Linked DNA regions of Dehalococcoides mccartyi 195. The protein of the gene in region 1 binds, or shares a complex with, the protein of each later gene. Links are inferred from orthologs where the notes say so. Each region holds a gene or a part of one and is shown in the gene's direction. Other genes may lie near its edges.

Evidence for each region. Proteins that work in one complex are often made in the same cells at the same time.
Region 2: the proteins of rpsJ (region 1) and nusB are in contact, whole or in part, in a solved structure (PDB 3D3B), measured with the Escherichia coli proteins. The link is inferred for Dehalococcoides mccartyi 195 from one-to-one orthologs.

Annotation. Positions count from the first base shown.
Region 1 is NC_002936.3:443,057-447,116, forward strand. The notes cover bases 1,109-4,060. They hold rpsJ (30S ribosomal protein S10), read left to right. Parts: upstream 1,109-2,406; coding sequence 2,407-2,715; downstream 2,716-4,060. Other genes in these bases: fusA (elongation factor G), read left to right, coding at 1,109-2,382; rplC (50S ribosomal protein L3), read left to right, coding at 2,724-3,341; rplD (50S ribosomal protein L4), read left to right, coding at 3,344-3,976; rplW (50S ribosomal protein L23), read left to right, coding at 3,989-4,060. Also shown: rpsG (30S ribosomal protein S7), read left to right, coding at 1-245; more of fusA, read left to right, coding at 301-1,108. UniProt on the Escherichia coli protein: Involved in the binding of tRNA to the ribosomes. Part of the processive rRNA transcription and antitermination complex (rrnTAC). The complex forms an RNA-chaperone ring around the RNA exit tunnel of RNA polymerase (RNAP).
Region 2 is NC_002936.3:1,162,433-1,165,884, forward strand. What follows is about bases 649-3,336. They hold nusB (transcription antitermination factor NusB), read left to right. Parts: upstream 649-1,620; coding sequence 1,621-2,052; downstream 2,053-3,336. Other genes in these bases: fabD (ACP S-malonyltransferase), read left to right, coding at 649-857; fabG (3-oxoacyl-[acyl-carrier-protein] reductase), read left to right, coding at 857-1,609; acpP (acyl carrier protein), read left to right, coding at 2,057-2,317; DET_RS06575 (B12-binding domain-containing radical SAM protein), read right to left, coding at 2,580-3,336. In the rest of the region: more of fabD, read left to right, coding at 1-648; more of DET_RS06575, read right to left, coding at 3,337-3,452. UniProt on the Escherichia coli protein: Part of the processive rRNA transcription and antitermination complex (rrnTAC). The complex forms an RNA-chaperone ring around the RNA exit tunnel of RNA polymerase (RNAP).

The DNA of each region.
Region 1 (4,060 bases):
AACCCCGCCGTGTAGGCGGTGCTACTTATCAGGTGCCTATTGAGGTTCGCCCTGACCGCGCCCAGACTATGGCTATGCGCTGGATTATCAAAGCTGCCCGCAAACGGACCGGCAAGTCCATGGCTGAGCGGCTGGCAGCTGAGATGCTGGAAGCCTCACGCGAGCAGGGTGCTGCTGTTAAGAAAAGGGAAGAGACCCACAAGATGGCCGAGGCCAACCGTGCTTTCGTCCATTACAGGTGGTAGAGAGAAAATAGGGGGAATTGGATAGCCCTGACGGGTTAGCCAGATTTTAGATAATATGAGCGACAGGAAATACCCTCTGGAGAGGGTTCGGAATATAGGCATCATTGCCCACATAGACGCCGGAAAGACGACTACTACCGAGCGTATCCTTTACCTTACCAAACGTACCCATAAAATCGGCAATATTGACGATGGTACTACCGTAATGGACTGGATGGAGCAGGAAAAGGCCAGAGGTATTACCATTACTTCTGTCGCTACTTCTGCTTACTGGAACGGGCATCACCTGAATGTTATTGACACTCCCGGACATGTTGACTTTACGGTAGAAGTAGAGCGCAGTCTGCGGGTGCTTGACGGCGGTGTGGTGGTATTTGACGGTGTGGCCGGTGTTGAAGCCCAGTCTGAAACAGTCTGGCGTCAGGCCAGCCGCTACGGTGTACCCCGCATTTGTTTCATCAATAAGATGGACCGCACCGGTGCTAACTACGAGCGTACTTTGGGTATGATTACCCAGCGCCTCAAGGCTAAGTGCCTGCCTCTTCAGATACCCATTGGTTGTGCTGAAACCTTCCGCGGCAGCTGTGACCTGCTTGACTTCCAGTGTTACGGTATGGATAACAGCCCTGAAGAACCCGCTGAGACATTTGATTTGCCCGATGCTGACAAAGAACGGGCAGTAAAATTCCGCAATACAATGATAGAACGCCTGGCCGAAGAAGATGACGAAGTTATGGAAGCCTATCTGGCCGGTGAAGAACTGCCGGTAGAAAAGCTGAAAGCCGCTATCCGCCGGGTATGTCTGGCTAACAAGGCCATCCCCATATTCTGCGGCACTTCACTTCGTAACAAGGGTGTAAAAAGGCTGCTGGATGCGGTCTGTGACTATCTTCCTTCTCCTGTGGATATCCCGGCTATCAAGGGGACTGCCCCTAAAACCGGTGAACCTATGGAACGCCATGCCAGCGACACCGAGCCGTTTTCGGCTCTGGCTTTCAAGATTGTATCTGACCCCTTTGTGGGACGTTTGGTATATTTCCGCATTTATTCCGGTAATGTTTCAGCCGGTTCGGGTGTGTATAACAGCACCCGCGGCGAACGGGAACGTATCGGCCGCCTTATCCGCATGCATGCCAATGACCGCGAAGAGATAGAATATGCTGATGCGGGCGAAATTGTGGCCAGTTTAGGCCTGCGCAATACCTTTACCGGTGACACTTTGTGTGACCAGAGTGCGCCTATCTTGCTTGAAAGCATAAAATTCCCTGAGCCGGTTATCAATCTGGCCATTGAGCCTAAGACCCGTTCTGATCAGGATAAAATGACCGAAGGTCTCCAGAAACTGGCTGAGGAAGATCCTACTTTCAAGGTTAAGTTTGATGATGAAACCGGCCAGACGGTTATATACGGTATGGGTGAGCTTCACCTGGACGTACTGGTCAGCCGTTTGCTGTCTGAGTTCAAGGTTAATGCCAGCGTGGGTAAACCCCGCGTTGCATATCGGGAAGCTATTACCGCCCATGCCAAGGCTCAGGGCAAGTTTGTCCGCCAGTCCGGCGGCCGCGGTCAGTATGGCGATGTTACCATTGAGGTTGAGCCCCGTGAACGCGGTGCCGGTTATGAATTCGTTGATAATGTTAAGGGCGGTGCTGTACCCCGTAACTTCCTGATGGCGGCCGAAGCCGGTATCAGGGAAACCCTGGAGACGGGCGTATATGCCGGTTACCCCATGGTTGACGTAAAGGTAACCGCTGTTGACGGCAGCTACCATGATGTAGACTCTAACGAAAATGCGTTTAAAATGGCCGGCTCCATGGCTATCAAAGCCGCTGTTGCCAAGGCCAAGCCTATACTCCTTGAGCCTATTATGAAACTGGAAGCGGTTACCCCCGAAGAATACATGGGTGATGTTATCGGTGACTTTAACTCACGCCGCGGCCAGATTATCTCGGTTGAGCCTAACCCGGAGACTACGGTTATCACCGGCAATGTGCCGCTGGCTGAAAGCTTCGGTTATACTACTGACCTTCGGTCAGTAACCAAGGGACGGGCAACTTTCTCTATGGAGTTTGAATCTTACCGTGAAATGCCGGGTGAATTGGCCAATCAGGTCGTTGAAGCTGCCGGCAAGAAATAAGTATACTGGTTAGGGTGATATTGTATGACTAAACAAAAAATCAGGATAAAACTAAAGGGCTTTGACCACAAGATACTTGACCAGTCTGCGCTGCAGATTGTAGAGGCTCTGGAACGGACAGGGGCTACCATATCTGGGCCGGTTCCTCTGCCTACCCGTATCCAGCGTTACAGCGTCATACGCTCATCCTTCATTGATAAGGATTCACAGGAGCAGTTTGAAATCAGGACTCACAAACGTCTTATTGATATAGTGGAAACTACATCCAAGACCATTGACGCCCTGACCAACCTGAACCTCCCGGCTGGCGTAAGCATAGATATTAAACTTTAGGAACGAATATGATTCAAGGTATTATCGGTAAAAAAATCGGTATGACCCAGATATTCCAGGAGGACGGCAAGGCTCAGCCGGTCACTCTGGTAGAAGCTGGTCCGTGTGTAGTGGTCCAGGTCAAGACCGAAAAGCAGGACGGCTATGAGGCTGTTCAGTTGGGTTACGGCAAGGCCAAGCATATCACTTCGGCTGTCAAAGGTCAGTGCAGAGGATTCGGTGAATTCAAAGTGCTGCGCGAAGTAGACGTGGATGATATTGCGGCGGTTAATGTCGGTGACCAGATTACGGTCAGTGACTTTAAGGACGGCGAAAAGATAGACGCCAGCGGCGTCTCCAGAGGGCGTGGTTTTGCCGGTGTAGTTAAACGCTGGCATTTTGCCGGTGGTCCCAAGACCCACGGTCAGTCTGACCGTCACCGGGCTCCGGGTTCCATCAGCTCCACCACCACTCCCGGCCGTATTTATAAGGGCAAGCGCATGGCAGGCCACATGGGGAATGATGCGGTGACTATCCGCAATCTGGTTGTGCTCAAAACTGATGCAGAGAAAAATCTGCTGATGGTAAAGGGTGCTATCCCCGGCGGCAAGAATACAATAATATTAATTAAGAAAACGGGTAAATAAACGTGGAAATTCCTGTTTATAACGCATCCGGAGAAATCATTAAGAATATCAGCATCAGCGAAGACGTCTTTGGCGTGCCCTTCAATGAAGCTCTGGTTCATCAGGCTTTTGTAGCCCAGCAGGCGAATGCCCGCCAGGGTACTCAGTCCACCAAGACCAGAGGTGAAGTACAGGGTTCAAGCCGCAAGATATATCGCCAGAAGGGTACCGGTAATGCCCGTATGGGTACCAACCGCTCACCCGTCAGGCGGCATGGCGGCGTAGCCTTTGGCCCCCGCCCCAGGGACTTCAGCAAGGATTTGCCCAAGAAGATGCGCCGTCAGGCCATCAGGTGCGTGCTGTCCTTCAAACTGGAAAGCGGCGAACTGAAGGTTGTTGATCAGCTTAGCTTTGATGAACCCAAGACCAGAGATATGGCCAAGATACTTGCGGCTCTTCAGGTAATGTCTCCCACGCTTATAGCGGTAGATAATCCTGATACCAATTTTATAAAGTCTGCCCGCAATATACCGGCAGTCAAAACCACTCCGGCTAATCTTCTGAATATATCTGATATGCTCAGGAACAAGCAGCTGGTTATGACTGAAGAAGCGGTACGTCAGGTTGAAGAACTCTGGGGTCAGCGCTCACGCTAAGGAGAAAGAACAATGAATTTATACGAAGTATTGCGCCGGCCGTTAATATCTGAAAAGAACAGTGTTCAAGCTGTCCAGAATAAA
Region 2 (3,452 bases), 720 kb from region 1 along the record:
CGGAGTTTCATTCCGCCAGAGAGCTTTTTGACCTGGCGGATAAAGCTTTGGGATTTTCACTGTCAAAACTGTGTTTTGAAGGGCCGGAAGAAGACCTTAAGGACACCCGCAACTCCCAAAGCGCCATTGTCGGCCACAGCCTGTGCGCCCTTGCTGCTTTTATAGAGAGCGGCAAGTCAAATCTCCTGCCAGAGCCTTCTTTTGTAGCCGGGCATTCGCTGGGTGAATATTCGGCTTTGGGAGCAGGCGGCATACTCCCCTACCCGCAGGCTATTTTGCTTGCCCGCAAACGGGGGGAACTGATGGCGGAAGCAGCCGCCAAAACACCCGGTGCTATGGCTGCCGTTCTCGGCCTTTCGGAAGAAATACTGGCGGATATCTGCCTTAAAACAGGCTGTTACATAGCGAATTACAACTCCCCCGGACAGCTGGTTATCAGCGGCCTGAAAGAGACTGTAGAAAAAGCTTCTGCCCAAGCCGCAGAGAGCGGTGCTATGAAGGTGGTACCCCTGCAGGTAAGCGGAGGGTTTCATACCCCGCTTATGTCACCGGCTTCTGCCGGTTTAAAAGCAGTACTGGATTCTACCGGGTTTGATACGGCCAGAATACCTCTGGTAGCCAATACCAGCGCCAGCCCGCTTACCAATCCGCAGGATATAAAAAGCGAACTGGTCAACCAGCTGACCGGCGGTGTCCAGTGGCAAAAAAGCATAGAAAACATGATTGCTGCCGGGGTAAATACCTTTGTTGAGATTGGGCCGGGCAAAGTGCTGGCCGGACTGATTAAAAGAATTAACCGCAGTGTCAGTATCTACAATATAAACGATGCCGCTTCTATCCAAAATTTTAGCGTATAATGGGTAAGATGCTGAGTTTAGACGGCAAAACAGCCCTGATTACCGGCTCCGGCAGGGGCATAGGCAAAGCTATAGCTTTACGGTTTGCCGAAGCGGGGGCAAAAGTGGTGGTAAACAGCCTTTCGCCCGCCGGTGAAGAAGTGGCCGCCCACATACGTTCCAATGGCGGTCAGGCCGTATTTGTTCAGGCAGATGTAAGCCAGAGCAGTGGGGTAGATGCCCTCTTCAAAGCCGCCCAGGAAGCCTTCGGCGGGGTAGATATACTGGTAAACAATGCCGGCATAACCCGTGACCAGCTGACCATGCGTTTATCCGAAGAAGACTGGGACAGTGTAATCCAGACCAACCTGAAAAGTGTATTTTTGTGTTCCAAAGCAGCCCTCCGCCAGATGCTGAAAAACCGCTGGGGACGGATAATAAACCTTAGTTCCATAGTGGGTTTAAAGGGCAACCCCGGTCAGGCCAACTATGCCGCAGCCAAAGCCGGCATTCTGGGATTCAGCTGCTCTCTAGCTAAAGAAGTGGCCAGCCGCAATATAACCGTGAATTCCATTGCCCCCGGTTTTATAGAAACCGATATGACCGCCGCTTTGTCTGAAGAGCAAAGACAGGCCATAACAGAGCGTATACCCATGCAAAAACTGGGCACAGTGGAAGATGTAGCCGCTTGTGCATTATACTTGGCGAAAGAAGATGCCAAATACATTACCGGACAGGTAATCAGCCTGGACGGCGGTATGTCTATAATATAAGAGAGTAAAGAGTGACAACCAGCAGACGCAAAGCACGTGAAATAGTACTTCAAGCCCTGTACGAACAAGATTTGGCAGGGCATAATGCCGAAGATGTTTTAAAACGCCTTTTGACCGAAACACCCCAGACCGAGGAAAACGCCGAGTTTATTTTCAGGCTGACCAATGCCATAGTCAAGCATAAGGACCTGCTGGATGAAAATATCCGCCAGTTTGCTTCTGCCTGGCCGGTGGAGCAGCTTTCCTATATTGACCGGAACGTACTTCGTCTGGCCATTTTTGAAATAATCCACGAAAATGATGTACCCATTAAAGTAGCTATTAACGAAGCAGTTGAGCTTGCCAAATCATTTGGGGGCAACTCGTCTGCCAGATTTATAAACGGGGTTCTAAGTTCTGTCAGCAAAGCGCTGGCGGACACAGCAAAGCAACGGGAGGAGTGAAGGAGTGGCAACGGTTTTTGAAAGAGTAAAAAAAGTTAGTGTTGAGCAGCTGGGCGCTGAAGAAAAAGATGTAGTGCCTGCTGCCAGTTTTGCAGATGATTTGGGTGCAGATTCCCTGGATCAGGTAGAGCTTATTATGGCACTGGAAACCGAATTCGGTACACCTGATGCCAAGTTTGAAATACCTGATACTGACGCCGAAAAGTTAAAGACAGTACAGGCTGTGGTGGACTACCTGAAGTCCAAAGGCATAAAAGACAGCTAATACCGCCTTTAAAACCACCATATTCAAAAGGGTTTTAAAACAGCTGAAATCCGGCTCGGGCATTTTATTGCCTTTTAATCCGTTATTTTTATATCTCGGACAGCAAAAAGGTATATGCCCTGAAATTCCGGATAGACAGTCTATAGTGCTGTTGTCTTGAAAAAATGTAAACCAAAAGGGTAACCCCTGCCCGGCCGCATGGCCAAGACAGGGGTTCCTTAAATAATCCGCTTTACTGGCTAGATTTGGGTTAAGACCGCTCTCAGGCGGTATCCTGCCCGAACTTACACCCTGTATAGCGTTCCACTACCTTGCGGAAATGGTATCCATAAATAGACAGGGTAACGGCCAGAGGAAATGCCTTGGGGTTTTTTATCAGGGTAGAACCCAGAAGCTTCCAGTAATACTTCCGGCTGTTATCCACAATACCCAGATGCCACACAGACCGCATAAATGCCCGCAGGCGCTGGGCGGATACCGGTTTGACCCTCCCTTTGGGCTTGGGATGATACCGGGATATAAGCACGGCTACCCGCTGATAATATTCGCGGGGGGCGTAGATAACTGAAAGCACCCGGTTATAGCCATTTATAAGGACCTCGGTCTTCATGCGGGGTATGAAGTTCAGGCTGCAGTCTGTATTGTCTCCCCGGAAATCTTCCAGCAGGCGTTTTTCTTTCTTAAGACGGTTCCACAAGCGGGTGCCTCTGGGGGCATTCAAAAGCCCGACCATAGCGGTCACAATACCGCTCTGCTGAATGAAATTTATCTGGGCACGGAAGATAGAGGCCGGGTCACTGTCAAAACCCAATATGAAACCGCCTTGCACCTGAATACCGGCCTGCTGAATTTTTTCAATTGAACTCAGCATATCCCTGTTGGTATTCTGGTGTTTGGAACACTCCGCCAGACTTTCCGGGTTGGGTGTTTCCACCCCCACAAACACAGTATCAAAGCCGGCTTCTACCATAAGGTGCAGCAGTTCTACATCATCTGCCAGATTGATAGATACCTCGGTATTAAATGAAAAAGGATAACCCTTTCGTTTCTGCCAGGCTATGACTGCCGGCAGTATATCAGACTTGAGTTTATTTTTATTGCCGATAAAGTTGTCATCCACAAAGAAAACCCCCGA